DNA from 2 places in the Nonomuraea sp. LP-02 genome. Region 2 is predicted to be linked to the other one. Evidence: riboswitches for the same ligand, from Rfam matches in the RefSeq annotation. Region 2 holds a riboswitch; the other holds the start of a gene.
What was found. A riboswitch is a leader RNA that binds a small molecule or an ion and turns the genes downstream of it on or off. The one in region 2 is predicted to bind glycine.

Region 1 (9,127 bases), 2.3 Mb from region 2:
TGGAGTCCTTCGCGGACCGCCTCGACGCGACGATCGCCGGCCGGGTGCGGGCCGAGCTGGCCGCGCAGGGAGCCGACCCGGCCGCGTACGGCCCCCGTCCCAGGGCGAAGAGCCCGGGCTCCGCGATGACCCCGATCGTGCTGGGCTCGCTCGGCATCGGCGTCCCGCTGACCGCGATCGCGGCCGGCCAGGCGGGCCTGCTGGGACTCGCCATCGCCTGGCTCGCCATCGTCATCATCAACGTGGCCGCCGCGTCGGCCATCATGCGCCGCGGCTGACCCCCGGTCAGGCCCCGCGCTCGTAGCGCAGGCGTACCTCGGCGGCCAGCGCCTCGTCGGCGTGCCCCAGCCCGTACGACCACACCTGGTCGGCGTCCTCCGGCCGCCCGCGCAGCGGCAGCGTACGGGCCAGCAGCTCGATGGCCAGGGCGCTGGTCGCGACGTCGGCCCCGCTCTCCACGGTCTCGGCGAACTCGGCGCAGGCCAGCTCCAGGTGCGCGATGCCGAGCCGCACCCGCAGCCCCGGCACCTCGGACTCGGGGGCGATGCCGAGGGCCTCGATGAGCACGTCGGCGGCCGCCCCCGGCTCGCCGTGCTCCAGCAGCAGGTCGGCGAGCTCCCGCGCGGCCAGCGCCGCCACCTGCTCGTCGCCGGCCGTCGCGCCCGATGCCAGGGCCTCGCGCAGCTCCTTCTCGGCCTCGCCCAGGGTCTCGGCCAGCCGGGCCAGCGCCAGGTGGGCGTGCGGCAGGTAGGCGGGGGTGCCGACGCCCAGCACGGCCTGCCAGGCGGCTCTGGCCTGCTCGGTGCGCCCCTCTCGCTCGAAGCCCTGCGCCAGGTGGCAGGCGGCCTGGGCGGCGTACTCGGGGTGGTTGGTGGCCAGGGCGGTGCGGGCGGCCGCGCGGGCCGCCTCGACGTCGCCGCGCTCCTCGAGCACCACGGCGAGCCCGACGGCGGCCTGCGCGCGGTCGGGCTCGTCGGGGTCGGCGACAAGCCGGCGCAGGATCGCCGCCGCGCCGTCGAGGTCGCCGCCCTCGGCGAGCCTGCGGGCGGTGTCGAGGGGCGGGGTCTCCAGCTCCGATGACGTCAAGAGAGCTCCTTACGGCGCCGCTTGGCCTGGGTCGCACCGAAGCCTAACCACTTCCGGCGATCATGTCTGCTCACTTGACGATGCCGGACTGGTTCCCCGCCCCGCGATCGGCTCAGTCCTCGTACGCCTCCAGCGGAGGGCACGAGCAGACCAGGTTGCGGTCGCCGTAGGCCTGGTCGATGCGGCGCACCGGCACCCAGTACTTGTTCTCGCGCAGCGACGCCACCGGGTAGGCGGCCTCGCTCCGGCTGTAGGGGTGCGGCCACTCGTCGGCGGTGACCGACTCGGCCGTGTGCGGGGCGTTGCGCAGCGGGTTGTCGGCCGGGTCGTACGCCCCCGACGCCACCTTGGCGATCTCCTCGCGGATGGCGATCATGGCGTCGGCGAACCGGTCGAGCTCGACGAGGTCCTCGCTCTCGGTCGGCTCGATCATGAGCGTCCCGGCCACCGGGAACGACATGGTCGGCGCGTGGAAGCCGTAGTCGATGAGGCGCTTGGCCACGTCGTCCACGGTGACGCCGGTCTCCTTGGTGATCTGCCGCAGGTCGACGATGCACTCGTGCGCGACCAGCCCGCCGCGCCCGGTGTAGAGCACCGGGTAGTGCGGGGCCAGCCGCCTGGCCAGGTAGTTGGCCGACAGGATGGCCTGCTCGGTGGCGGCGGTGAGGCCGTCGGCGCCCATCATCCTGATGTAGGCCCACGAGATCGGCAGGATGCCCGCCGAGCCGTGCGGGGCGGCCGAGACCGGCCCGACCGGGGAGCCGTCCTGCAGCGGGTGGCCGGGCAGGTAGGCGGCCAGGTGGCCGCGGACCGCGACGGGGCCGACGCCGGGGCCGCCGCCGCCGTGCGGGATGCAGAAGGTCTTGTGCAGGTTGAGGTGGGACACGTCGGCCCCGAACTCGCCCGGCTTGGCCAGCCCGACCAGGGCGTTGAGGTTGGCGCCGTCCACGTAGACCTGGCCGCCGGCCTCGTGCACCTTGGCGCAGACCTCGGTGATGCTCTCCTCGTACACGCCGTGGGTGGACGGGTAGGTGACCATGATCGCGGCGAGCGCGTCGCGGTGCTTGGCGATCTTGGCGTCGAGGTCGGCGAGGTCCACGTTGCCGTCGGCGTCGCAGGCGACGACCACGACCCGCATGCCGGCCATGACGGCGCTGGCGGCGTTGGTGCCGTGCGCCGAGGACGGGATGAGGCAGACGTCGCGGCCGTCCTGGCCCTTGTCCCGGTGGTAGGCGCGGATGGCCAGCAGCCCGGCGAACTCGCCCTGCGAGCCGGCGTTGGGCTGCAGGGAGACCGCGTCGTAGCCGGTGACCTCGGCGAGCCAGCGCTCCAGCGTGCCGATCAGCTCCAGGTAGCCCTCGGCCTGCTCGACCGGCGCGTACGGGTGCACGCCCGCGAACTCCGGCCAGGTGATGGGCTCCATCTCGGTGCTGGCGTTGAGCTTCATCGTGCAGGAGCCGAGCGGGATCATCGACCGGTCGAGCGCGATGTCCTTGTCCTGGAGCCGGCGCAGGTAGCGCAGCATCGCGGTCTCGGAGCGGTGGCTGTGGAAGACCGGGTGGGTGAGGTAGCCGGACTCGCGCAGCAGCTCGGCGGGCAGCGCGTCGGCGGTGGCCTCGACGTCGGCGTCCCGCTCGGGCACGCCGAACGCGGCCTGCACGGCGCGCAGCTCGGCCACGCCGGTCTTCTCGTCGCAGGCGACCGAGACGTGGTCGTCGTCGGCCCGCCACAGGTTGACGCCGCGCTCGGCGGCGGCGGCGACCACCTCGGAGGCCCGGCCGGGCACCCGGACGAGCACGGTGTCGAAGAACGCCTCGTGCACGACCTCCAGCCCGCCCGCGCGCAGGCTCTCGGCGAGGGCGGCGGCGTGCCGGTGGGCGCGCAGCGCGATGCGGCGCAGCCCCTCGGGGCCGTGGTAGACGGCGTACATGCCGGCGATCACGGCCAGCAGCACCTGCGCGGTGCAGATGTTGCTGGTGGCCTTCTCGCGGCGGATGTGCTGCTCACGGGTCTGCAGGGCGAGCCGGTAGGCGGGGTCGCCGTCGGCGTCCACGGACACGCCGACCAGCCGGCCGGGGAGCTGGCGCTGCAGGCCCTCGCGGACGGACATGTAGGCGGCGTGCGGCCCGCCGAAGCCGAACGGCACGCCGAAGCGCTGGGAGGAGCCGATCGCGATGTCGGCGCCCAGCTCGCCCGGCGCGGCCACGAGGGTGAGCGCGAGCAGGTCGGCGGCGGCCACGACGAGCGCCCCGGCCTCGTGCGCGGCGGCGGCCACGGCGCGGAAGTCGCGCAGCCGCCCGGAGGCGCCCGGGTACTGGACGAGCACGCCGAAGCACTCGGGCAGCGCGCTGCCGTCGAGCGGGTGCTCGGCGAGCTCGATGCCGAGCGGCTCGGCGCGGGTGGCGAGCACCCGCTTGGTCTGCGGCAGGGCGTCGGCGTCGACCACGAACACGTGGCTCTTGGAGCGGCCGGCGCGCCGGGCGAGGGTCATGGCCTCGGCGGCCGCGGTGGCCTCGTCCAGCAGGGACGCGCCGGCGACGGGCAGGCCGGTCAGGTCGGAGACGACCGTCTGGAAGTTGAGCAGCGCCTCCAGCCGCCCCTGCGAGATCTCCGGCTGGTACGGCGTGTACGCGGTGTACCAGCCCGGGTTCTCCAGCAGGTTGCGGCGGATGACCGCGGGCGTGATCGTGTCGTGGTAACCGAGGCCGATCATGGAGGTGAGGACCCGGTTGCGGCCGGCCAGGGCACGCAGCTCGGCGATCGCCTCGCTCTCGCCGACGGCGGCGGGCAGCGTGAGCCGGTCCTTGACCCGGATGGCCTCGGGGACCGCCACGGCCACCAGGTCGGCGACGGACTCGAAGCCGACGGTCTCCAGCATGCGCTGCTGGTCGGCCTCGGACGGGCCGATGTGGCGGCCGGCGAACGGCGGCTCGGACAGGGACGTGGGCGCGGACGGCGGCGGGGATGCCGGCAGGGACTCTGACAGGGCGGTCATGGACGGTGCCTCCCGAGGCTATGGAGACCGGCGCCGGGGCGCGGGCGGATGCCGGATCTCCCCCTCTGTCAGCGCGGGCGTTCACCGCGACCTGAGAGCTTCGCCTCGCGAGGAGGCTTGCACCGTCGGTGAGGCGCGCCTGGCGGGCGTGCCTGCTTTCCAGAGTTGCCTCACCCGAGCGGTACTGGTTGCCTGAGAGATTCCGGGGAGGGTTGCTCCTTCGGCGCCCCGGACCAGGCGGTGCCGGGGACTCTCCCGCACGGGGTCGTCAGCCTTGCCTGTCCTAGGTTACTACTCTGGACGTTACGGGCGAATTACTACCCCAGCCGTCGGGCACGACGGCGCTGGGCGAGCTCGTCAGCGGGGTGGTCGGCCGGGACGTTGTCCTCGACCGCCGCGCGTTCCCCCGGCAGCTCCGCGAGGCTTCCCTCGACCTCCCGCCAGACCCGGCCGAGCGCGATGCCGAACACGCCCTGGCCGCCCTGGAGGAGGTCTATCACCTCGTCGGCCGAGGTGCACTCGTAGACGCTGACGCCGTCGCTCATGAGCGTGATCTGCGCGAGGTCGGCGACCCCGCGGTTGCGCAGGTGCTGCACGGCCGTGCGGATCTGCTGCAGCGACACCCCGGTGTCGAGGAGCCGCTTGACGACTTTGAGCACCAGGATGTCGCGGAAGCTGTAGAGCCGCTGGGAGCCCGAGCCGTGCGCGGCCCGGATGGTCGGCTCCACCAGGCCCGTACGCGCCCAGTAGTCGAGCTGCCTGTAGGTGATGCCGGCCGCCGCACAGGCGGTGGGCCCGCGGTAACCGATGTCGTCCGGCAGCGCCGCCGGACGCTCGTCGAAGAGCAGCCCCTGCTCCCCGGCACGCTGCCGCGCGTCCTCGCGCCGCACCGGATCTTCCTGGCCGGCCGTCTTTCCCTCGCCGCTGCTGACCGCCACGCGGACCTCCGGCTTTCTCTCATCCCGCGGCCCGATCTGGGGGTTCATATAGGGCGACCGCGGGTTTCACTTGCACCGTAGGACCGTCACCATGCTCAGTCAACGATCCGGCTCGGCGCGTCGTGAAGCGTAAATGCACCGAAATACCTACCCCGCCCTGCCGAAGTCCTCGGGAGTGATCGTGTCAAGGAACTCCCTGAACTTCTCCACCTCGTCCTCCTGGTCGTCCGGGATGACCACGCCGGCCTCCTGGACCACCTCCTCGCTGGCGAAGATCCGGGCTCCGGTGCGCAGGGCGAGCGCGATGGAGTCGGAGGGGCGCGCGCTCACCTCGACGCCGTTGGAGAACACCAGGTCGGCGAAGAAGATGCCGTCGCGCAGCGCGACGATGTTGACCGCGCGCAGGCCGACGCCCAGCGCGCTCAGCACGTCGCGGAACAGGTCGTGGGTGAGCGGCCGCGGCGGAGGCTCCTCCGCCTGGGCGAGGGCGATGGCCGTCGCCTCGGTCATGCCGATCCAGATAGGAAGGAACCGCTCCCCGTGTGCCTCCTTGAGCAAGACGATCGGTTGATTTGTGGGCATTTCGACTCTTACGCCCACGACCTCCATCTGCAACACGGGCTGCTCCGTATTCCTGACCGGTGACCCGGCACAGCTCTTGGTTCGTCGCTTCTGCTGACTGGCTACTTCATTTCAACGTAACACCCGGAAGGCCCCGATTGCTCCCCGGCCACCATCCGGGGTCTCCTCAGCGCCCCAGGACCGAACGTACCCCTGTGCGGACCAACGACGCGTGCAGGTCGAGCAGGAGGTTGGACAGCTCCCGCGCGGTCTCCTCGGCCTCGCCGATGGCGCCCGGGGCGCGGCGTTTCAGCACCGGCGCGACGCTCTGCTCGACCAGGCCGCACTCGCGCTCGGCGGCGGCCTTGACCGCGCGCAGGTGCCGGGCGCCGAGGCCGAAGCGGGCCAGCGCGCCGACGGTGCGGGCGATCTTGAGCGCCTCCTCGTCGTAGCGGCGGGCCACCGGGGCCAGCAGGCCGTAGTCCTCGCACTCGGCGAGGGTCTCCTCGTCGATGCCGGCGGCCTCCAGGAGCTCGGCGCGGCCGAGCCTGACCTCCTGCTTGTCGGGCAGGGCCCGGGGGAGGCCGAAGCTCTCGGCCATGCGGTCCTTGATGACCCGCAGCGGCAGGTAGTGGTCGCGCTGCTCGGTGAGGATGAAGCGGAGCTGCTCCACGTGCAGATGCGTGAACTTGCGATAGCCGGAGGGGCTGCGCTCGGGCTCGATGAGCCCTTCGCCCTCCAAGAACCTGATCTTGGAGATCGTCACATCGGGGAACTCGCCCTGCAGCAGGGCGAGCACCTCCCCGATGCTCATGTGCGAGCGGGCCGCCTGGGAAGTCATGCGCTGTGGTTGCCCCGCATGAGGAAGACCAGCCGGAACTTGCCGATCTGCACCTCGTCGCCGGAGTGCAGCGGAACCTCCTCGATCCGCTCGCGGTTGACGTAGGTGCCGTTGAGGCTGCCCACGTCGCGGACGGAGAACTGGCCGCCGCGGTGGCGGTAGAACTCCACGTGGCGGCGCGAGACGGTGATGTCGTCGAGGAAGATGTCGCTCTCCGGGTGGCGCCCGGTCGTGGTGAGGTCCTTGTCCAGCCGGAAGCGGCTGCCCTGGTTGGGGCCCCTGGTCACCGTGAGCAACGCCGTGCCGGGCGGGAGCTGCTCCACCAGCGCCCGCTCCTGCAGGAGCATGTCGCCTGTCTCAGCCTCGTACGCCTCGATTCCCGCCACGGAGATCGTCGAAGTGGTGTCCCCGGCGACCTCGTGTCTGGTCAGCGGTGACCCGCAGCGGGAACAGAAACGGGCATCCTCGGGGTTGGCGTGCCCGCACTGCGTGCAGTAGACGCTCGGCATCGATCGGCTCGGCCTCCTACCGCGAAGACGCGGCGACGGTGCTCAGGACGCGCCTCGCTTCGCTTTCTTCAAGTTTGCGAATGCCGCAACATACGCTGATCAGCGGCAAAGGTCAACTCGGGGCGCTGGACGGTGGTTTGGACGCAGACAAAGTTACCGCCGCTTCCGCCCCGTGGTCCATGCCGCCGCGCGTTTCTACATTACGATCTTGCGGCGGCCGGCGCGCACCCCGCAACCGTGGTTTCCGCCACTTTCGCACCGTTCACGCACCGATCACGCTCCGTGACATCTCCGGGTGCCGAATCAGCCGGCGGCCTGTTCCACCACCCGCGCCCAGCGCTCCAGGAGCGCCTGGGCGCCGTCCATGTCGGCCGCCTCGGCCCACAGGTCGGTGACGGGCTCGGTCGCGGCGGGCAGCACCAGCACCCAGCTCCCGTCGTCGCGGGCCACCCGCACCCCGTCGGTGGTGTCCACGCGGTAGCCCGCGGGCTCGGCCTCGGCGGCCTCGATGACCGAGCGCATGACCGCACCCTTGGCCGCCCACGGCGTCGGCACCGTCCTGCGCAGCAGCTTGACCTCGGGGATCCTGGCGTCGATCTGGCTGAGCGAGAGCCGGGTGCGGGCGACCAGCCCGAGCAGGCGCATGAACGCGGCCAGCCCGTCGATGGCCGGGCTGAACTCCGGCACCACGAACCCGCCGCGCCCGTCCGCCGCGAAGATCATGTCGGGGCCCGCGACGGCCGCGGTGAGCGCGTCCAGCGACGTGGAGGTCCACTGCACCTGAACGCCGTGGAAGCGGCACACCTGCTCGGCGACCCGGGTCGTGGTGACCGGCAGCGCCACCCGGCCGCCCCGGCGCTCGGCGGCGACCAGGTCGAGCACCACGAGCAGGGCGCGTTCCTCGTCGATGAGCTGGCCCATCTCGTCCACCAGGGCGATGCGCTCGCCGACCGGGTCGAAGCGCACGCCGAAGGCCGCCCGCGAGGAGCTGACCAGCTCCGACAGCCGTTGCAGGTCGCGGCGGCGCTCGGCCAGCGTCTCGGTGGGCGAGACGTCGTCGAGGCGGGCGTTGACGGTGAGCACGTCCACGCCGACCCGGCCGAGCAGGGTGGGCAGCACCAGCGAGGAGGTGCCGCCCGCGCAGTCCACGACGACCTTCATGTCGCGTACGTCGCCGACGCCGACGTGGCGCAGCAGCTCGTGGGTGTAGTCCTCGACCGCGCGGGACGGATGGGTCAGCTCGGCGATCTCGCCGGGGAAGGCGCGGCGGAACTCCTGGCGGGAGAAGACCCGCTCCAGCTTGCGCTGCGCGCCGGGGGCGAGGTCGGCGCCGCGGGCGTCCATGAGGACGATGTCCACGCTCTGCGGGTCGCCTGGGGTGGTGCGCAGCGCGATGCCGCCGGCGGCGCCCTCCCTGCCGGTGTGGAAGCGGGCCACCGGCAGCGGAGCCGCCTCCAGGTCGAGGACGTTGATCGCCCCGGCGGTGAGCGCGCCGTTGACCGCCCGCTTGAGCGCGCGGGCGGCGAGCGAGCAGTCGCGGGAGGTGACGACGTACTCGCCCTTCTTCAGCGTGGTGGCGTAGGCGCTGGCCAGGCGGACGCACAGCTCGGCGGTGATCTCCACGTTGACCAGGCCGCTCACGCCCCGGGGGCCGAACAGGCTGCGCTGGCCCCGCGACTCCCAGATGACGCTGGTGTTGACGACCGCGCCGGCCTCGATGGTCTTGAACGGGTAGACCCTGACGCCGCTGGAGACGTACGCCTCGGACTCGATGACGCACTCGTCGCCGATGACCGCGTTCTCCTCGATGCGGGCGCCGGTCATGACGTCGGTGCTCTTGCCGACGACGCAGCCGCGTAAGTGGGCGCCGGGGCCCAGGTAGACGTTGTCGTGGACGATCGCGCGGTGCAGGAAGGCACCCTCGCGGACCACGACGTTGCTGCCGAGCACGGTGTACTCGCGCAGCTCGGCGCCCGCCTCGACCTTGGCGTAGTCGCCGATGAGCAGGGGGCCCTTGAGCACGGCGTCGGGGTCCACCGACGCCGACTCGGCGACCCAGACGCCGGGCGAGAGCTCGAAGCCGCCGAGGTCCAGCTCGACCCGGCCGGACAGGGCGTCGGCCTGGGCCTTCAGATAGCTGTCGTGGGTGCCGACGTCCTCCCAGTAGCCGTCGGCGACGTGGCCGTAGATGGCGGCG
Region 2 (9,127 bases):
GACGCGCGCCACCCGCTCCAGCAGGCCGTCCTCGTGCAGGCCCCGGGCGAACTTGTGCGCGGCCGCCATCGGGCCGCCCGTGTGGGAGCTGGAGGGCCCGATGCCGATCTTGAAGAGGTCGAAGACGCTGATCGCCATTGATGTGCGCCCTTCATGGGACGGAAGCCGGGGCCCGGTCGGGGCCCCGGCGGGGAAATCAGGACTCGCCGGAGGTGAGGGCGGTGTACTCCTCGGGAGAAAGCAGGTCCTCGGGCTCGCCCTCGATGCGCACCCGGAACATCCATCCTTCCCCGTAGGGGTCGCTGTTCACCAGGGACGGGTCGTCGGCCACGTTCTGGTTGACCTCGACCACCTCGCCGCCCACGGGGGCGTAGATCTCGCTGACGGACTTGGTGGACTCCACCTCGCCGACCGAGTCGCCGGCCTCGACGTTCGCGCCGACCTCGGGGAGCTGCACGAAGACGACGTCACCCAGGGCCTCGGCGGCGAACTCGGTGATGCCCACGGTGATGGTCAGGCCGTCGTCCAGCCCGGCCACCCACTCGTGTTCCTTGGTGTAGCTCAGCTCGTCAGGGATGTTGCTCACTTCTTCCTCCTGTAAAAGGGCAGCTCTACGAGGTCCACGGGTTCTTGGCTGCCCCGGATGTCCACTGCCAGGCCTTCGCTCGCGCCGGTGTCGACGTAGGCCATCGCGATGGGCTTGCCCAGGGTCTGGGAAGGCGCGCCGCTGGTGACCTCGCCGACGACGGCGCCGTCCTGCGTCACCGGGTAGCCGTGCCGCGGCACCCGGCGGCCCCGCGCGACCAGGCCGACGAGGCGGCGTCCTGGCTGGTCGTCCTTGACCGCCTCCAGCGCCGCTCGTCCGACGAAATCGCCGGGCTTGTCGAATTTCACCACTCTGCCCAGTCCCGCGTCGAACGGGGTCAGCTCGACGCCGAGCTCGTTGCCGTACAGCGGCATGCCGGCCTCCAGCCGGAGCGTGTCGCGGGCGGACAGGCCCGCGGGCGCGAGCCCGTACGGCTGCCCGGCGGCGGTGAGCGTGTTCCAGAGCGGGACGGCGTCCTGGTTGGCGACGAAGAGCTCGAAGCCGTCCTCGCCGGTGTAGCCGGTGCGGGCGATCAGTGCCTCGCGGCCGTCGACCAGGCCGGGCAGGCCGGCGTAGTACTTGAGCCCGGCGAGGTCGGCGTCGGTCAGCGTGGCCAGGATCTCCTGCGCGCGGGGGCCCTGGACGGCGATGAGCGCGTAGCGGTCGGAGCGGTCCTCGACGGCCGCGTCGTACGCCTTGGCCCGCTCCTGGAGCTCCTGGGCGACCTTCGGGTAGTTCGAGGCGTTGGCGACCACCATGAACTCCTCGTCACCGAGCCGGTAGACGATGAGGTCGTCGAGCACCCCGCCCCGCTCGTCGACGATCATGGTGTACCTGGCCCGGCCGGTGGCGAGCGCGGACAGGTGGCCGACCAGCGCGTAGTCCAGCGCCTCGGCGGCCTGCGGGCCGGTCACGAAGATCTCGCCCATGTGGGAGAGGTCGAACAGCCCGGCCGCCTCGCGCACGGCCTTGTGCTCGGCGGACTCGCTGCCGTACCGGAGGGGCATGAGCCAGCCGGCGAAGTCGGTGAGGGTGGCGCCCAGGCTCTCGTGGACGTCGCGTAGCGGTGTCGGTCGGGACATGTGTCGCACCTCAGGACAGGAGTGGATGCCAGCATCCTCCCCCTCTGTCATCGATGCCTGAGAGCTTCGCCCGATTTTTGCCGGACTTTCACCTTCGGCGAGGCCATGAGCCTGCTTTCCAGAGGCCACCTCGTCCGTGCGGTCCTTTGCCTTGAGAGGTTCGCGGGGAGGGCTTGCTCCTTCAGGGACCCTGACCGGCTCGTCAGAGTGCTCTCCCGCACGGTGTCGACGGTGATGTCCGCCAGCCTAGTGCCGGTACGGGGCATTTGTCGCCTACGGGCCTCAGCAGGCCGCGACCAGCGCCTCGAACAGCGCGCCGTCCTCGGCCTCCTCCGGATGCCACTGCACGGCCATCGCGAACGCCGCCGACTCCAGCTCCACCGCCTCCACCGTGCCGTCCCCGGCGGTCGCGGTCACGGTCAGGCCGGGGGCGAGCCGGTCCACGGCCTGGTGGTGGTAGTGCGGGACCGTCACCGGCTCCGTGCCGAGCACCTTGGCCAGGCGGCTGCCGGGCGCCGGCGTCACCGGCAGGTGGCCGAACACGCCCGGCCCCGGCGCGTGCCCCGTGTGCCCCGCCACGTCCGGCAGGTGCTGGTGGAGGGTGCCGCCGAGGGCCACGTTGAGCACCTGGAGGCCCCGGCAGACCCCCAGGTACGGCAGCCCGGCGTCCAGCGCCCGCGCCAGCAGCGCGAACTCCGCCTCGTCGCGGAAACCGCGTACGTAGCCGGTGCGCTCGTGCGCCTGCGCGCCGTACCTGGCCGGGTCGATGTCGCCGCCGCCGGCCAGGACGAGCCCGTCGAGACCGCGCAGCGCCCCGGCGGGCTCGCCGGCCGGCGGCAGCACGACGGGCTGGCCGCCGGCCCGCACGACCTGCTCGACGTACAGGTACGGCAGCAGCGCCACGGTCACGTCCGTCCAGACCGTGAACGTGGCGGGCTCCACGTAGGAGGTGATCCCGATCAACGGGCGACGCACGACGGACCCCCCTAGAGCGGCGTCACGTAGGCGCCGCTGATGCCGCCGTCCACCAGGAACTGGCTGGCCGTGATGAAGGAGGAGTCGTCGCTGGCCAGGAAGGCCACCGCCGCCGCGATCTCCGACGCCTCGGCGAAACGCCCGAGCGGCACGTGCACCAGCCGCCGCTGCGCCCGCTCCGGGTCCTTGGCGAACAGCTCCTGGAGCAGCGGCGTGTTCACCGGCCCCGGGCAGAGCGCGTTCACCCTGATCCCCTCGCGGGCGAACTGCACGCCGAGCTCCCGCGACATCGCCAGCACCCCGCCTTTGGAGGCGGTGTAGGAGATCTGCGAGGTCGCCGAGCCCATCACGGCCACGAACGACGCGGTGTTGATGATCGAGCCCTTGCCCTGCCGCCGCATGTACGGGATCGCGTGCTTGCAGCACAGGTAGACGCTGGTGAGGTTGACCTCCTGGACCCGGCGCCAGGCGTCGAGCCCGGTCTCCAGGATGGAGTCGTCGTCGGGCGGCGAGATGCCGGCGTTGTTGAAGGCGACGTCCACGCTGCCGTAGGTCTCGTGCGCCGTGGCGAACATCCGCTCGACGTCGTCCTCGCGGGTCACGTCCGCCTCGACGAACAGGCCGCCGACCTCGTCCGCGGCCTTGGCGCCCGCCGCCGCGTCGATGTCCACGCAGACGACCCGCGCCCCCTCCTCGGCGAACCTGCGGGCCGTGGCGAGCCCGATGCCGCTGCCCGCGCCGGTGATGACGGCGACCCGATCCTGCAACCGCTGCACTTGCTCACTCCCAGGAGATGAAGACGTTCTTGGTCTCGGTGAACGCCGCGAGGGCGTCCGGGCCGAGCTCCCGGCCGAGGCCGGACTGCTTGAAACCGCCGAACGGGGTCCAGTAGCGGACCGACGCGTTCGAGTTGACCGACAGCGCGCCCGACTCGACCGCCCGCGCCACGCGCAGCGCCCGCCCGACGTCACGCGTCCAGATCGAGCCGCTCAGCCCGTACGGCGTGTCGTTGGCGACGCGGATCGCGTCGGCCTCGTCGGTGAAGCGGGCCACCGACACGACGGGACCGAAGATCTCCTCGGTGAACGCGGGATCGGTCACCTCCGGAGTCAGCACGGTGGCGGGGAACCAGTAGCCCTTGCCCGCCGGGCACTCGCCCTGGAGCCAGGGGTCGGAGACGAACCCGCGGACCCGTTCCAGGTGTTCAGCGCTGATCAGCGGGCCCATCTCGGTGGCCTCGTCGAGCGGGTCGCCGACCCGGACGGCGCGTACGGCGGGGGCGAGCAGCGCCATGAACTCGTCGTACACCTCGGCCTGCACCAGCAGCCTGGAGCGGGCGCAGCAGTCCTGGCCGGCGTTGTCGAACACCGCGTACGGCGCCGCCGCGGCCGCCTTCGCGAGATCGGCGTCGGCGAAGACGATGTTCGCCGACTTGCCGCCCAGCTCCAGCGTCACCCGCTTCACCTGGGCCGCCGCCTTGGCCGCGATCTCCTTGCCGACCTCGGTCGAGCCGGTGAACACGATCTTGGCGACGTGCGGGTGCTCCACCAGCCGGGCCCCCGCGACCTCCCCTGCCCCAGGCAGCACCTGGAGCACCCCCTCGGGGAGGCCCGCCTCCAGGGCCAGCTCGGCCAGCCGCAGCGCGGTCAGCGGGGTCTGCTCCGCGGGCTTGACGACGACGGTGTTGCCCGCGGCCAGCGCGGGGGCCACGCCCCACGACAGGATGAGCATGGGGAAGTTCCACGGCACGATCACGCCCACCACGCCCAGGGGCTCCTGGAAGGTGACGTCCACGCCGCCGGGCACCGGGATTTGCTTGCCGTGGTTGCGCTCGGGTGCGGCGGCGTAGAAGTGCAGCACGTCGCGGACCGCGCCGGCCTCCCAGCGGGCGTTGCCGATGGTGTGCCCGGCGTTGTCCACCTCCAGCCTGGCCAGCTCCTCGGCGTGCTCGCCCACCAGGTCGGCGAAGCGCCGCAGCAGCCGCGCCCGGTCGCCGGGGGCCACCGCGCGCCAGGACGGGTACGCCTTCCTGGCACGCTCCACGGCCCGGTCGACCTCGGCCGCGTCGGCGAACTCGACGTCGGCGACGACGTCCTCCGTCGCCGGATTGACGATCTTCATGCTCACATCCGTTCGAAACCGCGGAACAACTCCCAGTCGGTCACCGCCGCGTCGTACGCGGCCAGCTCCACCCGCGCGTTGTTCGCGTAGTGCCCGACCACGTCCTCGCCGAACGCCTCACGCGCCCGCTTCGACCCCTCGAACAGGGCCAGCGCGTCGCGCAGCGTCGCCGGCACAGTGTCGGCGCCGGAGTCGTAGGCGTTGCCCGCGTACGGGTCCTCCAGCGCCAGCTCGCCGTCGATGCCGTGCAGCCCGGCCGCGACCAGCGCGGCGACCGCCAGGTACGGATTGACGTCGCCGCCCGGCACCCGGTTCTCGATGCGCAGCGAGAGCCCGTGGCCGACCAGGCGCAGCGCGCACGTCCGGTTGTCCAGGCCCCACTTGACGGCCGTCGGGGCGAAGCTGCCGGGGACGAAGCGCTTGTAGGAGTTGACGTTGGGGGCGAGCAGGAGGGTGAGCTCGCGCAGGCAGGCGAGTTGGCCGGCGATGAAGCGGGCGCCGAGCCGCGACAGGCCGTGCGGCCCGTCGCCGGCCATCACCGGCTCGCCGCTCGTGGAGCGGAGCGAGATGTGGATGTGGCAGGAGTTGCCCTCGCGCTGGTTCGGCTTGGCCATGAAGGTGATCGACCGGCCCTCCTGGGCGGCGATCTCCTTGGCGCCGTTCTTGTAGATCGCGTGGTTGTCGCAGGTCCTGAGCGCCTCGTCGTAGCGGAAGGCGATTTCGTGCTGGCCCAGGTTGCACTCGCCCTTGGCGGACTCGACGTACATGCCGGCGCCCTCCATGTCGCGCCTGATGCGGCGCAGCAGGGGCTCGACGCGGGCGGTGCCGAGGAGGGAGTAGTCGACGTTGTAGAGGTTGGCGGGGGTGAGGTCGCGGTAGGCGCGCTTCCAGGCGTCCTCGTAGGAGTGGTCGTAGACGACGAACTCCAGCTCGGTCCCGACGTAGGCGACCAGGTCCCGCTCGGCCAGGCGGGCGAGCTGACGGCGCAGGATCTGGCGGGGCGAGGCGGTCACGTCGCCGCCGTCCTCCCAGGCCAGGTCCGCCATCAGCATCGCGGTCCCCTCCTGCCAGGGCACCCGGCGCAGGGTCGCGAGGTCCGGCTTCATGACGAAGTCGCCGTAGCCCCGGTCCCAGGACGACATCGCGTAGCCGGAGACCGTGTTCATGTCGACGTCCACGGCGAGCAGGTAGTTGCAGCCCTCGGAGCCGTGGTGCAGCACCTCGTCCAGGAAGTAGCGCGCCGAGAGCCGCTTGCCCTGCAACCTGCCCTGCATGTCGGCGATGGCGAGGAGCACCGTGTCGATCCGGCCCGCGCTCACCTCGTCGCGCAGCTCGTCCACGCTCAGGAAGCCTTCGTGCACGTTCAGGTCGCTCCGATCTGGCCCGAGGCGCTTTCCCGTTGATTGGGCTAGTCTCAGACCATTGATGTGCATGGTGGATCGTCTGTCAAGACCCGAGGACATGTTGGACGAGTCGGCGCGACTGATGACGGTGCTGCGCCCGGTCCGGGCCGGCAACGCCTTCGAGGAGACCGTGGAGCGGCTGCTCCAGGCCATCAAGCTGGGCGTGGTGCCGCCGGGCGGCAAGCTGCCCCCCGAGCGTGAGCTCGCCGTGCGGCTCGGCATCAGCCGGGTCACGCTGCGTGAGGCGATCCGCGCCCTGTCCGACGCCGGCTACCTCGACGTGCGCAGGGGCCGCTACGGCGGCGCGTTCGTCACCTACGAGCCGCCCGCCCCCGACGCCCGCGAGCTGCGCCAGGCCGTCGCCGAGATGGGTCACGACGACCTCGCCGACGCCCTGACCTTCCGCCTGGCCGTCGAGTGCGGCGCCGCCCAGGTGCTGGCCGGCATGGAGCTCGCCGGCGAGCGGCGCGCCCTGCTCCTGCGCCGGCTCGCCGAGCTCAACGAGGCGTCGCTGGAGGACTACCGCCGCCTCGACACCGCCTTCCACCTGTCCATCGCCGAGCTGACCGGCTCCACGCTGCTCGCCACGGCCTGCGCCGACGCCCGCTCCCGGGTCAGCGACCTGCTCAACGCGATCCCGATGCTCCAGGTCAACCTGGACCACGCCGCCGTCCAGCACCGGGCCATCGTGGACGCCATCCTCGCCGGCGACCCCGACGCGGCCCGCCGCGCCATGACCGAGCACCTGGAGGGCACGGCCGCGTTGCTGCGCGCGTTCCTCGCATGACGGAGATAGGTCACCGTAGGGGCGATCGCCTCGTACCATCGTTTTAACGTCATGGGGGATTGGTTTCAGCACACCATCATCGCCACGGGACGGCTGTCGCTGTTCTGTTTCTTCGTCATGCTCATCGTGGCGTTCATCGCGACCCGCATCAACGTCCGGCTGATCAGGGCGAAGGTCGGCTGGTTCCGTGACGTCAACGTGGGCGAGATGCACATCCACCACGTCGTCTTCGGCGTCGTGCTGATGCTCGTCGGCGGCGTCACGCAGATCGTCCTCGCGCCCGCCTCGCAGATCGGGCACGCGGTGGCGGCGGGCGTCTTCGGGGTCGGCTCGGCGCTGGTCCTGGACGAGTTCGCGCTGATCCTGCACCTGCACGACGTGTACTGGGAGGAGGAGGGGCGGACGTCGGTGGACGCGGTCTTCATCGCGGTCGCCGTCACCGGCCTGCTGCTCATCGGGCTCCGGCCGCTCACCTGGGACTACGGCCCGCTCGTCAACCCGGCGGTGCTCATCGTGGGCAACCTGGTGCTGGCCGTGATCACCCTGCTCAAGGGGAAGATCTGGACCGGGATGGCCGGGCTGTTCGTGCCGCCCATGCTGCTGGTGGGCGCGATCCGGCTGGCCCGGCCGGGATCGCCGTGGGCGCGCTGGGTCTTCGCCCGGCGCTCGCCGCGCAAGATGGCGCGGGCCCTGCGCAGGGAGGAGAAGTGGCGGCGACCGGCGATCCGGGCCAAGATCGCCTTCCAGGAGTTCCTGTCCGGGAGGCACGACCTGCCGTCCACGCGGCGCGCACGGCGGCGCACGTGAGCGCGGACGAGATCGGGCTCGGGGTGCGGGCGCTGCACGAGCGCGGCCACGCGGGCGACCTCGCCGAGATCGCCGCCGTGCGCCACCTCTACTCCTTCCGCGAGCTCGAAAGCCTCGCCAGGCGGCACCACGAGTCCTTCTCGGTGCACGAGCTGGCCGACCGGCTGGAGTTCGCCGAGCTCATCGCCGACGAGGAGTTCGAGGCGTACGGGCTGGACGAGGAGGGCGTGCGGGCGGTCCGGCGCTTCGCCCGTGAGTGGCTGGAGGACATCAAGCTGCGCCGGGCCGACGACGGCGACGTGGACTACGACGCCGAGGACGTCCCCGGCGTCGACTGATCCACCGGGGTGAGCAGGGGCCGCTTGGCGGTGCGGCCGTCGCCCGAGGAACGGCCGCGCAGGCGGCGGCCGATCCACGGCCCCGCGAACGCGCCCAGCCAGCGGGCCTGCTCCGCCGCCGTCCGCCAGGCCGGCGCCGCCGGCAGGAACGGGAACGGGTCCTTCCACGTGCCGTCGCTGCCCGGCAGCTCCAGGGCGTGGGCGACGGAGGCGGCGATGCGGGCGTGCCCCTCCGGGCTGGCGTGCAGCCGGTCGGGGCTCCACATCCGGGCGTCTTCGACGAACCGCATGCCGAACGTGTCCACCAGTGTCACCCCGTGCCGGGCGGCGGCGTCCCTGATCCGCGCGTTCAGCGCGAGGACGCGCGGCAGGAGCGGGCGGGCCAGCGGCATGATCGCGCCGATGTCGGGGAAGGTCACGCTGACCACCCGGGCCCCGGAGCTGGTCAGGGCCGCGAACATCTCCTCCAGCGCCTCCGCCACCAGCGCGGCGTCGAAGCCCGGCCGGATGAGGTCGTTCATGCCGGCCATGACCGTGGCCAGGTCGGGCCGCAGCGCGAGGGCGGCCGGCAGCTGCTCGTCGCGGATCTGGCCGGCCAGCCTGCCCCGGACGGCGAGGTTGGCGTAGCGCAGCTCCGGGTTCGCGCCGGCCAGGACCTCGGCCAGGCGGTCGGCCCAGCCGCGGTGGCCGCGCAGGTCGTCGCCGTCGCCGAGCCCCTCGGTCTGGCTGTCGCCGAGGGCGACGTAACGGGCGTACATCACTGCTGCTCCTTCCTGGCGCGGGCGGCGCGCTCCTCCAGCGCGCGGGCGGTGTCGAGACACCAGTCGCGGATCTCCCGCTCCAGCCTGCAGCCCGCCAGGCACGAAAGGTAGGGCCCGACGCGCTCGCCCTCGCGCAGGAACGTCTCCTCGTCCAGGTCGCCGCGGAAGTGCAGCAGCGTGCGCTCGAACAGGGCCAGCTTGGCGGCGGCCGCCGCGGCCCGCTCGCGGAGCTGGGCGATGACGGGGGCGGGGTCGAGGGCGTCCACG

Region 1: linked by a shared signal. The riboswitch ahead of gcvP (aminomethyl-transferring glycine dehydrogenase) and the one ahead of gcvT (glycine cleavage system aminomethyltransferase GcvT) in region 2 are both predicted to bind glycine.

The regions. Positions count from the first base shown of each region.
Region 1 covers NZ_JAXCLK010000001.1:2,314,342-2,323,468, forward strand. The annotation lists gene SMD20_RS10715 (hypothetical protein) at 1-278, shown strand, start outside; gene SMD20_RS10720 (tetratricopeptide repeat protein) at 286-1,086, opposite strand; gene gcvP (aminomethyl-transferring glycine dehydrogenase) at 1,199-4,081, opposite strand; glycine riboswitch at 4,251-4,349, opposite strand; gene SMD20_RS10730 (MerR family transcriptional regulator) at 4,399-5,019, opposite strand; gene SMD20_RS10735 (bifunctional nuclease family protein) at 5,167-5,637, opposite strand; gene ftsR (transcriptional regulator FtsR) at 5,768-6,421, opposite strand; gene SMD20_RS10745 (FHA domain-containing protein) at 6,418-6,930, opposite strand; gene SMD20_RS10750 (mannose-1-phosphate guanyltransferase) at 7,234-9,127, opposite strand, start outside.
Region 2 covers NZ_JAXCLK010000001.1:4,652,408-4,661,534, reverse strand. The annotation lists gene SMD20_RS21590 (L-serine ammonia-lyase) at 1-138, opposite strand, end outside; gene gcvH (glycine cleavage system protein GcvH) at 197-586, opposite strand; gene gcvT (glycine cleavage system aminomethyltransferase GcvT) at 583-1,668, opposite strand; glycine riboswitch at 1,703-1,797, opposite strand; glycine riboswitch at 1,798-1,896, opposite strand; gene SMD20_RS21575 (gamma-glutamyl-gamma-aminobutyrate hydrolase family protein) at 1,951-2,643, opposite strand; gene SMD20_RS21570 (3-oxoacyl-ACP reductase) at 2,655-3,419, opposite strand; gene SMD20_RS21565 (aldehyde dehydrogenase family protein) at 3,424-4,764, opposite strand; gene SMD20_RS21560 (glutamine synthetase family protein) at 4,767-6,125, opposite strand; gene SMD20_RS21555 (FadR/GntR family transcriptional regulator) at 6,196-6,954, shown strand; gene SMD20_RS21550 (hypothetical protein) at 7,006-7,761, shown strand; gene SMD20_RS21545 (hypothetical protein) at 7,758-8,099, shown strand; gene SMD20_RS21540 (SGNH/GDSL hydrolase family protein) at 8,066-8,857, opposite strand; gene SMD20_RS21535 (PadR family transcriptional regulator) at 8,857-9,127, opposite strand, start outside.